2 linked regions of the Halostagnicola kamekurae genome follow. The protein of the gene in region 2 binds, or shares a complex with, the protein of the main gene of each other region. Links are inferred from orthologs where the notes say so. Each region holds a gene or a part of one and is shown on either strand. Other genes may lie near its edges.

The links. Proteins that work in one complex are often made in the same cells at the same time.
Region 1: the proteins of BM348_RS01695 (region 2) and rpl12p are in contact, whole or in part, in a crystal structure (PDB 5H7L), measured with the Pyrococcus horikoshii proteins. The link is inferred for Halostagnicola kamekurae from one-to-one orthologs. Residues at the interface, in WP_048053510.1 of Pyrococcus horikoshii: Pro161, Met164, Met165, Phe168, Ser169, Ile172, Val195, Glu196, Phe202, Leu211, Ser212, Val213, Met216, Lys222, Phe223, Asn224; in WP_010886059.1 of Pyrococcus horikoshii: Leu100, Ala101, Gly102, Leu103, Ser104, Ala105, Leu106, Phe107, Gly108.

Annotation. Positions count from the first base shown.
Region 1 is NZ_FOZS01000001.1:1,377,352-1,380,323, forward strand. It holds rpl12p (50S ribosomal protein P1), read right to left. Parts: upstream 1,676-2,972; coding sequence 1,325-1,675; downstream 1-1,324. Other genes in the region: BM348_RS07100 (HFX_2341 family transcriptional regulator domain-containing protein), read left to right, coding at 1-125; BM348_RS07115 (50S ribosomal protein L10), read right to left, coding at 1,690-2,733; BM348_RS07120 (50S ribosomal protein L1), read right to left, coding at 2,735-2,972. UniProt on the Methanocaldococcus jannaschii protein: Forms part of the ribosomal stalk, playing a central role in the interaction of the ribosome with GTP-bound translation factors.
Region 2 is NZ_FOZS01000001.1:340,407-343,658, forward strand. The notes cover bases 142-3,132. They hold BM348_RS01695 (elongation factor EF-2), read left to right. Parts: upstream 142-539; coding sequence 540-2,726; downstream 2,727-3,132. Other genes in these bases: BM348_RS01690 (DUF5781 family protein), read right to left, coding at 142-307; serS (serine--tRNA ligase), read right to left, coding at 2,986-3,132. In the rest of the region: more of BM348_RS01690, read right to left, coding at 1-141; more of serS, read right to left, coding at 3,133-3,252. UniProt on the Methanocaldococcus jannaschii protein: Catalyzes the GTP-dependent ribosomal translocation step during translation elongation.

The DNA of each region.
Region 1 (2,972 bases), 1.0 Mb from region 2 along the record:
AAGATGATGGGTATGTTACCACAGAAAAGAAAGGTCGTGAGAAAATCGTGAAACTCACTTCCGATGGACAGAACACCCTCCATGCATTTCGGTATCTTATCGAGGATGAATATACTGTGGAGTAGTTAATTCCATCCAAATAAAGTTGATATATACCGGAAATTTGGACGTGTGTCTGTTAAAAATCTGGACTACCCAATTCGGTTCGAAATTCGTTCCGTTGTTCAAAATATATAAAAAATCACTCTACTAACACGGTTATATGATGCACCAACTATTAGTGGTTAGAAGTAATTCTACGTAATACGAAGTAATACTGAGTGGACACAAAGATCGAGTTTGCCGTGTCGACGCCGCTCGTCGCGACGATGTACCCCCGATTCCCCGATTCGCCTGGAACGAAGACGAGGACGGCGACCGCAGCGATAGCCGCCGAGATACCCGGAACGTACCCGACGACGGCGCCCGCGAACGAACCCGCAAGCGCCGTTATCCCGACCAGCCGACGCGGCATCCGAATCGCTTCGTCGCGCTGGGGCGGGACGCCGCCGCCGCGAATCGCTTCGATCAGTACGGGTGCGCCGAACAGTCCGGCGAAAAGCGGCGCGAGCATCCCGCCGGCCTCGAGGGGCGCGTCGGGGGTGAGATCGAGCGTCGCCGCGCCGAGTGCCGTCGCCAGACCGAACGAGAGGGCGGCCCCCGCACATCGCTTCCAGGTGCGCTCCGAGGCGATCAGTGCGACGACGACCATCGCGAGCACGATCGAGAGGTTCGCGCTGATCGTCGGATAGACGGCAGTGACGCCCCAGGTGATCGGGAGCGCGAGCGGGACCGCCGCGAGAACTGCGAGCAGACTCCCGAGCGCGGAGAGGCGGATCGCCTCGTACCCGCGGCCCTCGAGCACCATTCGGTGTGCGGGCAGCGCGGTGACCGCCATCTCGGCGTCCGGCACTCCGAGCGCCATCGCCGGAACGGCGTTGACGAACGTGTGGACGACGCCAGCCGCGAGCATCGCACAGCCGACGAAAAGCGGCCGCCCGGGAACCGAGGGCGCGACGCCCGCCAGCAACAGCGCGAAGTTGTTCGCGTGCAGTCCCGGGATCAGCCCGCTACAGCTACCGAGGGCCGCACCCGCGAGTACCCACGCGACGAGCTGGGCCGACAGCGCGGGATCGACCAGCGACTCGAGAACGGGGACGGCCATGCCGGGTCTGGCCGCGGGATCAGTTATTAACTCTCGGGCGTCGATCGGTGGCTTCGCTCCCCGCTGGCAGAGCTACGCCCGTATCGTCGAAAGAAAGGGTCGAAATCGTCTCGAGGCGAGTTATCCGAAGAGTTCGCCGAGACCTTCGCCGCCGTCGCCTTCGTCTTCGTCGTCTTCGTCCTCGTCGCCTCCTGCATCGGCGTCGTCGGCTTCGTCGGCTTCGTCGTCTCCACCCTCGTCAGCGCCACCTTCCGCTGCGGCCGCGCCGCCCGCTGCGCCGCCCGCGGCGGGAACTGCTGCGGCCTCGTCGACGGCCTCGTCGATGTCGACGTCCTCGAGCGCGGCGACGAGCGCCTTGACTCGAGACTCTTCGACGTCGACGCCGGCCGCGTCGAGTACGTCCGTCAGGTTGTCTTCGTTGATCTCTTCGTCCGCTTCGTTCAGGATGAGTGCAGCGTATACGTATTCCATTGTTGTAACCTCAATTAACCGAACATTTCGCCGAGCCCTTCGCCGCCACCGGAATCATCGTCTTCGTCGTCTTCGTCGTCGACGTCGGTGTCAGCGTCGGCCTCGTCGTCTTGGTCGTCAGCCGATTCGTCTTCGTCGTCGGGTTCCGCCTGCGTGGCAGTCGGCGCCTCGACGCCCTGGAGTTCCTCCGGCAGCGCCTCCTCGTCCTCGATCTGGGCGGCGAGCGCACGAAGCTGTGCGTCCGCCTTGCTCACGAGGTCGTCGGCGAGGTCGGGGGACTCGATCGCCGCCTGCAGGCCGAGGCTCTTGGCCTCGCCCGTCGCCTTCGCGATGAGCGTCGGCGCGGTCGCGTCGGTCGGGAACGTCGCGTTGATCGCGAGGTTCCGTGCGCGGGCCGCGGCCGTCGCCACGTCGCTCTCGTAGGCGTCGACGTCGATGTCGAGGTCTTCGGGGTCGAACTGCACGCCCTCGGCGACGACCGAGCGGAGGTCGAGTCCGACCTCCTTCGGTTCGATGCCGAGTTCGTTGAGCACGTTCGAGAGGTCGGCCGACACCTCTTCGCCGGCCTCGAGGACCGTCGAGTCCTCCATGACCTGAATCGAACCGTCCTCGATGCGCGCGTTCGCGCCGATGCTCTGGAGTTCGCCGACGAACGGACCGGGATCGACGCCGGTGTCACCCTCCGGGATGACGATGTCGTTCGGGGCGACCTCGCCCTCGTTGATCGGGGCGGGCGTCTTCGAGGCCTCGAGTTCCTTGTAGAGTGCGAACGGGTTGCTGTCCGTCGCGACCAGCCCGACCTGTCCCTCGATGTGAGGGACGAGTTCGTCGAGCCCGGCTTCCTCGAGCGCGTGCGTCTGGAGCGTGTTTCGGCTGACGCGGACCACGGCGGTGCCGTGGAGGCCGCGGCGCATGTCCTGGAGCTGTTTGCTCGGAATGCCGGCGATGCCGACCACGCCGATGCTCTCGTAGTTCTCGATGAGCTCCGAGAGTTCGGCGACCTCCTGTTCTTTCCACTGCGGCAGGTTCTCAGTTTTGCGCTCGGCTTCTGCGCTCATCTCAGGCCACCTCCACGGACGGGCCCATCGTCGTCTTCAGGAAGACCGAATCGATGTTCTGTGGACCCTTCTCGAGGTCGGCGTGGAGTCGGCGAAGGATAACGTCGACGTTGTCGGCGATGTCCTCCGCGCTCATGTCTTCGGCACCGACGCGCGTGTGGAACGTGCGCCGATCCCGCGAGCGGATCTGAACCGTGTTCTTGAGTCTGTTGACGGTCTCGACGACGTCCTGGTCGTGC
Region 2 (3,252 bases):
GTTTGCCCCCGAGCGCGAGATAGAGTACTTCGTCGATCGACTGCGTGTGAGAGGGATGGGCCTGTTCGTGACGAGCCATGTGGGCGAACTCGTGGAGGGCGAGTTCGCTGGCCATTGCACTCGAAGCGGCCTGTCTCGAGATGTTCAGCACGTGGTGGTCGTCGTAGTGGGCGGCGAAGGTGCGTTCGTCGGGATCGTTTCTGAGACGAACGGTGACGGGCAGTGAGAGATCGTGTTCGGTTTCGAAGCGGTCTCGGGCGCTGAGAAAGGGCGCAGCGGGACCGGATCCGTGCACGCGGATATCCATGGGTGTCTATAGCAAGGGTTGGGAGAGTATGTCTGTTTCGCCCGTTGGGTACCGGTAGGTACCGCTCGAGTTTCGGTTGGCTTTCCGACTCGGGCCGCGTCACTTGTGGAGTTCGTGGAAGACATTCACTCACCCAAACGACAGATTCGCGTTGTCCAGCGGGTTACTGTCTCGATTTCCGACGGCAGCGAAACACTACCCTTTTGACCCCACTGGCGGTAAAGGTGGGTATATGGGCCGACGCAAGAAGATCGTACAGGAGTGTGAACGGCTGATGGACGAACCGGAGAACATCCGGAATATCGCCATCGCCGCTCACGTCGATCACGGAAAAACGACGCTTACGGACAACCTGCTGGCCGGTGCCGGCATGATTTCCGACGACACAGCCGGTGAACAGCTCGCGATGGACACCGAGGAGGACGAACAGGAACGTGGGATCACCATCGACGCGGCCAACGTTTCGATGACCCACGAGTACGAGGATACCAACCACCTGATCAACCTCATCGACACGCCGGGCCACGTCGACTTCGGCGGCGACGTCACTCGAGCGATGCGTGCCGTCGACGGTGCGCTCGTCGTCGTCGACGCCGTCGAGGGCGCCATGCCACAGACCGAAACGGTTCTCCGGCAGGCGCTTCGAGAAGGCGTCAAACCGACGCTCTTTATCAACAAGGTCGACCGGCTGATTTCGGAACTACAGGAAGGCCCCGAAGAGATGCAACGGCGTCTCGTCTCGGTCATCGGCGACGTCAACGAACTTATCCGCGGGATGACCGAAGACATGGACGACATCGACGACTGGACGGTCTCCGTCGAGGACGGCACCGTCGGCTTCGGCTCCGCGCTGTACAAGTGGGGCGTCTCCATGCCCTCGATGCAGCGAACCGGGATGGACTTCGCCGAGATCATGGAGCTCGAGCAAAACGACAAACGACAGGAACTTCACGAGAAGACGCCCCTGTCGGACGTCGTGCTCGATATGGTCTGTGAGCACTTCCCGAATCCCATCAAGGCACAGCCTCGTCGTATCCCGCGCGTCTGGCGTGGTGACGACGAGTCCGAACTGGCAGAACAGATGCGCCTCGTCGACGAGACCGGCGAAGTCGTCCTGATGGTTACGGATATCGGTGTGGACCCACACGCCGGTGAAATCGCTGCAGGACGTGTCTTCTCGGGTACCCTCGAGAAGGGTCAGGAACTGTACGTCTCCGGGACTGCGGGCAAGAATCGTGTCCAGTCCGTCGGCATCTACATGGGCGGCGAGCGCGAGGAGGTCGAGAACGTCCCGGCCGGCAACATCGCTGCCGTCACCGGTCTGCGAGACGCTATCGCCGGCTCGACCGTCTCGAGCGTCGAGATGACGCCGTTCGAATCCATCGAGCACATCTCCGAGCCCGTGATCACGAAGAGCGTCGAGGCCCAGACGATGGACGACCTGCCGAAGCTGATCGAGACGCTGCGTCAGGTCTCCAAGGAGGACCCGACGATCCAGATTACGATCAACGAGGACACGGGCGAGCACCTGATCTCCGGGCAGGGCGAGCTCCACCTCGAGGTCATCACCCAGCGTATCGAGAAGAACCAGGGCATTCCGGTCAACACCGGTGAACCGATCGTCGTCTACCGCGAGGCGATCCAGCAGGCGAGCGATCAGGTCGAAGGGATCTCACCGAACCGCCACAACCGATTCTACATCTCCGTCGAGCCGCTCACGGAGGATCTCGTCGAGACGATCAAGATGGGCGAGGCGTCGATGGATATGCCCGAACAGGAGCGCCGCGAAGCGTTGCAGGAAGCCGGCATGGACAAGGACGACTCCCAGATCGTCGAGCACATCCACGGCTCGAACATCCTGCTCGACGCCACCAAGGGTATCCAGCACTTAAACGAGACGATGGAGCTGTTCATCGAGGGACTCGAGGACGCACTGGACAACGGTCCGCTCGCCAACGAGCCCGTTCAGGGGACGCTCATCCGCCTCCACGACGCGAAGCTCCACGAGGACACGATCCACCGCGGCCCGGCACAGGTCATCCCGGCGACGCGAAACGCCGTCCACAAGGCGCTGATCGACGGCCAGATCAAGATGCTCGAGCCGATGCAGGACGTCCGTATCGACGTGCCGAACGACCACATGGGCGCCGCCTCCGGCGAGATTCAGGGTCGACGCGGCCGCGTCGACGACATGTACCAGGAGGGTGACCTCATGGTCGTCGAGGGTATCGCGCCCGTCGACGAGATGATCGGGTTCGCCTCCGACATCCGCTCTGCGACCGAGGGGCGCGCCTCTTGGAACACCGAGAACGCAGGCTTCGAGGTCATGTCTGACTCGCTCCAGCGCGAGAAGATTATGGAAATCCGGGAGCGCAAGGGCATGAAACTCGAGCTGCCGCCGGCGATCGACTACATCTAAGCTGCGACCGTTCGTTCGCTTTTTTCTTCTCGCAAACGACGCTGCTCCGCTCGAGCGGGTAGTTTGGTATTCGGTTCGATCACTGGCTGAAGAGCGCCTTACGATTCCAGATGGACGACGGGTGTCCACTGTCCTGAATGAACCGCTCGGAGTCGAGCCCCGTGGCTTCGCTTTGTCCGTCTGTAATCAGTAGTGAGAGCACAAACAATCGTTCTCGCCCACACAAAAACTATTCTCCTCTGCGACCAACGCTCGAGCGCTACTCGCGCTCGCCCGCGCCGAGTGCCGCCTCGCCGACCTTCTCGTGACCCTCGATGACTTCCTGTCCGCCCATGTAGGGTCGGAGGGCTTCGGGAATCGTCACCGTGCCGTCCTCGTTCTGGTGATACTCGAGGACCGCGACCATCACCCGCGGGAGTGCAAGCCCGGATGCGTTCAGGGTGTGGAGGTACTCGGCCGATTCGTGGCGTTCTGGCCGGTAGCGAAGCCCTGCTCGGCGGGCCTGAAACTCCTCGAAGTTCGAGGC